2 linked regions of the Azotobacter salinestris genome follow. The protein of the gene in region 2 binds, or shares a complex with, the protein of the main gene of each other region. Links are inferred from orthologs where the notes say so. Each region holds a gene or a part of one and is shown on either strand. Other genes may lie near its edges.

Region 1 (3,259 bases), 1.9 Mb from region 2 along the record:
CGCACAGCGGACTCACGACCCGGACCAGGCCCCTTGACGTTCACGTCGAGGTTTTTCAGCCCATATTCCAAGGCGGCCTGGCCGGCACGCTCGGCAGCCACCTGGGCAGCAAACGGGGTGCTCTTGCGCGAGCCACGGAAACCGGAGCCGCCGGAGGTGGCCCAGGAAAGGGCGTTACCCTGACGATCGGTGATGGTCACGATGGTGTTGTTGAAAGACGCATGGATGTGGGCGATACCATCCACCACGGTCTTTTTGACTTTTTTACGAGGACGAGCAGCAGGTTTTGCCATGATTAGATTCCTGTCGATTCGCGAATGCGATTACTTGCGGATCGGCTTGCGCGGGCCCTTGCGGGTACGGGCGTTGGTCTTGGTGCGCTGACCGCGAACCGGCAGGCCACGGCGATGACGCAGACCGCGGTAGCAGCCCAGGTCCATCAGGCGCTTGATTTTCATGTTGACTTCACGGCGCAGGTCACCTTCGGTAGTGAACTTGGCCACTTCGCCACGCAGTTGCTCGATCTGCTCGTCCGAGAGATCCTTGATCTTTGCTGCCGGATTGACACCGGTAGCAGCACAGATAGCCTGTGCAGTGGTACGACCGACACCATAGATGTAGGTCAGCGAGATAACAGTATGCTTGTTATCCGGAATGTTTACGCCTGCGATACGGGCCATTCAGTGGAACTCCAATTGACAGCTACCCACGCCCTGGAAGCCAAGAAATAGGGCGCAGGATACTAGCGCTGTAATAAAAAAGAATCAACCCGACAGCACACTAGCTGCCGGGCTCATCACGCGAGGATCACACTCAGCCTTGGCGCTGCTTGTGACGCGGCTCCGCGCTGCAGATCACGCGCACGACGCCGTCGCGACGGATGATCTTGCAGTTGCGGCACAGCTTCTTCACCGACGCACGAACTTTCATCACCAACTCCTCGAACCTTATGGACAGATCAGCGGAGCATGCCGCCGCCATAGCCCTTCAGGTTGCTTTTCTTCATCAGGGATTCGTACTGGTGCGAAACGAGGTGCGATTGTACTTGCGACATAAAGTCCATCACAACCACTACCACGATCAGCAACGAAGTCCCGCCAAGATAGAACGGCACGTTGGCTGCCACCACTAGGAACTGCGGAAGCAGGCAGACCGCCGTCATGTAGAGAGCACCAAAAATGGTCAAGCGGGTCAGCACACCATCGATATAGCGTGCCGACTGCTCACCCGGCCTGATGCCAGGAATGAAGGCACCCGATTTTTTCAGGTTTTCCGCCACATCCTTGGGATTGAACATCAGCGCAGTATAGAAGAAGCAGAAGAAAATGATTCCTGCACTGAACAGGATGATGTTCAACGGCTGACCGGGCGCGATGGCCTGGGCTATGTCCTGCAACCAACCCATGCCTTCCGACTGACCGAACCAGGAGCCCAGCGAAGCCGGAAACAGCAGAATGCTGCTAGCAAAAATGGCCGGAATCACGCCTGCCATATTCACCTTCAGCGGCAAGTGGCTGGTCTGCGCAGCGAAAACCTTGCGACCTTGTTGACGCTTGGCGTAGTGCACCGCGATACGACGCTGACCACGCTCGACAAAGACCACGAACCCGATGATCGCCACAGCCAGGAGCGCGACAGCAAGCAGAGCAATGATATTGATATCGCCTTGACGGGCAGACTCGAACGACTGACCGATCGCAGCCGGCAGACCGGCGACGATCCCGGCAAAGATCAGCATCGAGATCCCGTTGCCAACACCCCGCTCGGTAATCTGCTCCCCCAGCCACATCATGAACATGGCACCAGCCACGAAGGTGCTCACCGCCACGAAGTAGAAACCGAAGTCGGCGGCGAAGGCCACACCCTGACTGGCCAGGCCGACGGACATGCCGAAAGCCTGGACGATCGCCAGAACGAGTGTCCCGTAACGGGTGTACTGACTGATCTTGCGCCGACCGGCCTCGCCCTCCTTCTTCAACTGCTCCAGCTGGGGGCTGACCACGGTCATCAGCTGCATGATGATCGATGCCGAGATGTACGGCATGATCCCCAGCGCAAAGATGCTCATCCGCTCCAGCGCACCACCGGAAAACATGTTGAACAGGCTAAGAATGGTTCCCTCGTTCTGTTGGAACAGTTCCGCCAGCCTGTCGGGATTGATTCCGGGCACTGGGATATGCGCGCCTATGCGATAGACGATGATCGCCAGGAACAGGAACCTCAACCGAGTCCAGAGCTCGGACAGCCCGCCATTGCTGAGTGCGGAGAGAGCACCTTGCTTAGCCATTTAGTCCTCGATTTTACCGCCAGCTGCTTCGATGGCCGCACGCGCACCCTTGGTGACGGCGATTCCCTTCAGAGTAACGGCCCGGCTCACATCACCAGACAGCATGACCTTCACGCGACGGACGTTCTGATTGATCAGATTGGCATCCTTCAGCGCCTGCAGAGTCACGACATCACCTTCCACCTTAGCCAGTTCGGAGGTGCGAATTTCTGCACGATCCAAGGCCTTCAGAGAAGTGAAGCCGAACTTGGGCAGGCGGCGGTGCAGAGGCTGCTGACCGCCTTCGAAGCCGGGTGCGATCTTGCCACCGGAGCGGGAGGTCTGGCCCTTGTGGCCGCGACCACCAGTCTTGCCGAGACCGCTGCCGATGCCACGACCCGGACGCAGCTTCTCGCGCCGGGCACCCGGCGCGGAACGCAGATCGTTCAGTTGCATGGATTAACCCTCCACACGCAGCAGGTAATAGGCCTTGTTGATCATCCCGCGATTTTCAGGAGTATCCTGGACCTCGACGGTGTGACCGATACGACGCAGGCCCAGCCCCTTGACGCAGGCCTTGTGGTTGGCCAGACGACCATTCAGGCTCTTGACCAGAGTGACTTTGACAGTTGCCATGATCAGAGAATCTCCTCGACGCTCTTGCCACGCTTGGCTGCCACGGCCTCGGGGGACTGCATTTCCTTCAGCCCCTTGAAGGTGGCATAAACCACGTTCACCGGATTGGTCGAGCCGTAGCACTTGGCCAGAACGTTCTGGACACCTGCGACTTCGAGGACGGCACGCATGGCACCGCCAGCGATGATCCCGGTACCGTCACTGGCAGGCTGCATGTAAACCCGGGAAGCGCCATGGGCAGACTTGACCGGATACTGCAGAGTGGTGCCGCTCAGATCAACCTGAATCATGTTGCGGCGAGCGGCTTCCATAGCTTTCTGAATGGCAGCCGGAACCTCGCGGGACTTGCCGCGACCG
Region 2 (3,573 bases):
GGCCAGCTCGGCCAGGCGGGCACAGGTACGGGCGGCGGCCTGAAGACCCGGCTCGCCGGTGCCGGCATTGGCGTTGCCGGTATTGGTCAGCAGGTAGCGTACAGCGCCCTGCACGCGCCGCTTGGCGAGGATCACCGGAGCCGCGCAGAAAGCATTGAGGGTGAACACCCCGGCGACCGTGGCGCCTTCGGCACAGCGCATCACCACCACATCCTTGCGCCCGGGGCGCTTGATGCCGGCGGAGGCGATGCCGAGTTCGAAACCGGGGACCGGGTGCAGGGTGGGCAGAGGGCCAAGACCGACAGCCATGAAGGGCTCCTTCGTATGGGTTCTGTTGAGTGAGCGTACCGGGGGTACGGAAAACGGGCGGAAAAACGCCGCGGCCAGTCTGCCCGGTCGCGGCGTTGCGAATGCGTGCGTGCGCATTCCGAACCTGCTGCGCCGAAACGCAGCCTGACAACTCTAGTTGAGCTGCCCGTGACAGTGCTTGTACTTCTTGCCGGACCCGCAGGGACAAGGCTCGTTGCGTCCGATCTTCTGCTCCGGACGTGCCGGGACGACACCCGGCTGGGGCGCCTCGACGACCTCTAGGTCATCCCCCTCCGTCTGCGGCGCCAGGGCCGAGGCTGCAGCATGCTGGAACTGCATGCGCCGGGCCAGGGCCTCGGCCTCGCGGCGCAGGCGCTCCTCCTCTTCGGCCGGATCCTCGCGGCGAACCTGTACATGGGAGAGCACGCGGATGGCATCGCGCTTGATCGACTCGAGCAGGGTCTGGAACAGCTCGAAGGATTCGCGCTTGTATTCCTGCTTGGGGTTCTTCTGGGCGTAGCCGCGCAGGTGGATGCCGTGGCGCAGATGATCCATGGTCGACAGGTGGTCCTTCCACAGGTCGTCCAGCACACGCAGCAGGATCTGTTTCTCGAAGGTCCTCAGGGCCTCGGCGCCGGCAACCTCCTCCTTCTCCCGATAGGCTGCCTGCAGCGCCTCGAGGATGCGCTCGCGCAGCGCCTCCTCGTGCAGCCTGTCATCCTCGTCGAGCCATTGCTGCAACGGCAGATGCACGCCGAAATCGCTCTGCAGGGTGGCCTCCAGGCCGGCGATGTCCCATTGCTCGGGCAGCGACTGCGGCGGGATATGCTGGTCGATGGCCGTGCTCAGCACTTCCCGGCGGAATTCGGCGATGGTTTCGCCGATATCCTCGGACTCGAGGAGGCTGTTGCGCATGTGATAGATCACCTTGCGCTGCTCGTTGGCCACATCGTCGAATTCGAGCAGTTGCTTGCGCATGTCGAAGTTGCGGCCCTCGACCTTGCGCTGGGCTTTCTCGATGGCATTGGTCACCATGCGATGCTCGATGGCCTCGCCGGCCTGCATGCCGAGCGCCTTCATGAAGTTCTTCACCCGGTCGGAGGCGAAGATGCGCATCAGGTTGTCTTCCAGGGACAGGTAGAAGCGGCTGGAGCCCGGGTCGCCCTGACGGCCTGCCCGGCCGCGCAGCTGGTTGTCGATACGCCGGGATTCGTGGCGCTCCGAGGCAATGACGTGCAGGCCACCGGCCTCGATTACCTGCTGGTGGCGCTTCTGCCAGTCGGCCTTGATCTGTGCGATCTGCTCTTCGGTGGGATTCTCGAGCGCGGCGATCTCGACCTCCCAGTTGCCCCCGAGAAGAATATCGGTACCCCGACCCGCCATGTTGGTGGCGATGGTCACCGCACCGGGCCGACCTGCCTGGGCGATGATCTCGGCCTCCTTCTCATGGTACTTGGCGTTGAGCACCTGATGCGCGATGCCTTCCTTCTTGAGCAACTGGGAGACGTATTCGGAACTCTCGATCGAGGCAGTACCCACCAGAGCCGGACGCCCCTGGGCCTGGCAGTCCTTGATATCGGTGATGATCGCCGCGTACTTCTCCTCCTGGGTCAGATAGACCAGATCGTTGAAGTCCTTGCGCGCGATCGGCCGGTGAGTCGGGATCACCACCACGTCGAGACCGTAGATCTGGCGGAACTCGAAGGCCTCGGTATCGGCTGTACCGGTCATGCCGGCCAGCTTGTGGTAGAGACGGAAGTAATTCTGGAAGGTGGTCGAGGCCAGAGTCTGGCTCTCCGCCTGGATCGGCAGCCCTTCCTTGGCTTCGATCGCCTGGTGCAGGCCTTCGGAGAGGCGGCGGCCGGGCATGGTCCGTCCAGTATGTTCGTCGATCAGCAACACCTGGTTGCCCTGCACGATGTATTCGACGTTACGATGGAACAGGACATGCGCGCGCAGCGCTGCGTAGATATGGGTCAGCAGCTGCAGGTTGTGGGCGGAGTAGAGGTTGTCGCCTTCGGGCAACAGGCCGGCACGGGTCAGCAGCTCCTCGATGAACTGGTGCCCCTGTTCGTTCAGCTCGATCTGGCGGGTCTTCTCGTCGACGGTGTAATGCCCCTCCTGGGTGACCACGCCCTCCTCTTCCTCGACGTGGCGCTTCAGCTGCGGAATCAGGGCGTTGATCTGCAGGTACAACTGGGAGCTGTCCTCGGCCTGGCCGGAAATGATCAACGGCGTGCGCGCCTCGTCGATCAGGATGGAGTCGACCTCGTCGATCACCGCATAGTTGAGCTCGCGCTGGAACTTGTCCTCCAGGCTGAAGGCCATGTTATCGCGCAAGTAGTCGAAGCCGAACTCGTTGTTGGTACCGTAGGTGATGTCGGCAGCGTAAGCGGCACGCTTCTCCTCCGGCGGCTGGAAGGGGGTGACCACGCCGACGGACAGGCCGAGGAACTCGTACAGCGGGCGCATCCAATTGGCATCGCGGCGGGCCAGGTAGTCGTTCACCGTCACCACGTGCACGCCCTTGCCGGCCAGAGCATTGAGGTAGACGGCCAGGGTCGCCACCAGGGTCTTGCCCTCACCGGTACGCATCTCGGCGATCTTGCCCTCGTGCAGGACCATAGCACCGATCAGTTGCACGTCGAAGTGGCGCATGCCCATTACCCGCTTGCCCGCCTCGCGGGCAACGGCGAAGGCTTCCGGCAGCAACTGGTCGAGGGTCTCCCCCTTGCCGAGACGGCCTCTGAACTCCTCGGTCCTGGCGCGTAACTGCTCGTCCGTCAGCGCCACCACCTGCTCTTCGAGGGCATTGATCGCCCGCACGGTTCGACGCATGCGCTTGACTTCACGATCGTTCTTGCTTCCAAAGAGCACTCTCAACAAAGGCGCAAACATATCGACAGGTTCTTCCTCACATATGAATGGAGGGCGGGCACGGGGCCGACCCGGCAGCCGGAGACGGCCGCGATGGGAAAAAGGCATTCTACTCGCAAATCCGCCCGGCAAGAAAAGCGGCATCATGCGGTCGGATCGGCCAGGCGCCAAAAGTGCCAAAGGCCGCATGCTTGGCGCAGGGCTGCTCCGGACCCGGTGCCTTGGGCCGAACCTGGGAAAGTATGGGTTCTGCTACCATGGACGTCCCCACTCTCCGGCCAACCACCATGACCTTTCGTCCCTTGCCGGCTCGCCCCCCTGCTGCGCTGCTGCGCGAGTCCAGGCCACTCAGGTTGCTGCTCAGCCAGGCGCAACAACTGGACCAGT

The links.
Region 1: the proteins of secA (region 2) and secY are in contact, whole or in part, in a crystal structure (PDB 3DIN), measured with the Thermotoga maritima proteins. The link is inferred for Azotobacter salinestris from one-to-one orthologs. Residues at the interface, in WP_004082002.1 of Thermotoga maritima: Glu261, Ala262, Arg263, Lys300, Ala301, Arg302, Thr303, Ile304, Ile305, Leu323, Tyr324, Asp325, Pro326, Val329, Ser330, Tyr333, Ile336, Lys340, Phe345, Val349, Glu363, Phe364, Tyr374, Ser375, Gly376, Gly377, Glu393, Ile395, Thr482, Ser483; in WP_004081795.1 of Thermotoga maritima: Glu108, Gly109, Glu110, Glu111, Ala236, Glu237, Arg238, Arg239, Ile240, Thr241, Ile242, Gln243, Tyr244, Ala245, Arg246, Arg247, Val248, Thr249, Gly250, Arg251, Arg252, Val253, Tyr254, Gly256, Ala257, Ser258, Thr259, Tyr260, Leu261, Pro262.

What each region holds. Positions count from the first base shown.
Region 1 is NZ_CP045302.1:3,423,354-3,426,612, reverse strand. The notes cover bases 124-3,071. They hold secY (preprotein translocase subunit SecY), read right to left. Parts: upstream 2,288-3,071; coding sequence 959-2,287; downstream 124-958. Other genes in these bases: rpsE (30S ribosomal protein S5), read right to left, coding at 2,905-3,071; rpmD (50S ribosomal protein L30), read right to left, coding at 2,726-2,902; rplO (50S ribosomal protein L15), read right to left, coding at 2,288-2,722; rpmJ (50S ribosomal protein L36), read right to left, coding at 814-930; rpsM (30S ribosomal protein S13), read right to left, coding at 324-680. Also shown: more of rpsK, read right to left, coding at 1-123; more of rpsE, read right to left, coding at 3,072-3,259. UniProt on the Escherichia coli protein: The central subunit of the protein translocation channel SecYEG. Consists of two halves formed by TMs 1-5 and 6-10.
Region 2 is NZ_CP045302.1:1,491,927-1,495,499, forward strand. The notes cover bases 263-3,524. They hold secA (preprotein translocase subunit SecA), read right to left. Parts: upstream 3,208-3,524; coding sequence 463-3,207; downstream 263-462. Other genes in these bases: argJ (bifunctional glutamate N-acetyltransferase/amino-acid acetyltransferase ArgJ), read right to left, coding at 263-309; GCU53_RS07035 (DciA family protein), read left to right, coding at 3,474-3,524. Outside these bases: more of argJ, read right to left, coding at 1-262; more of GCU53_RS07035, read left to right, coding at 3,525-3,573. UniProt on the Escherichia coli protein: Required for protein export, interacts with the SecYEG preprotein conducting channel.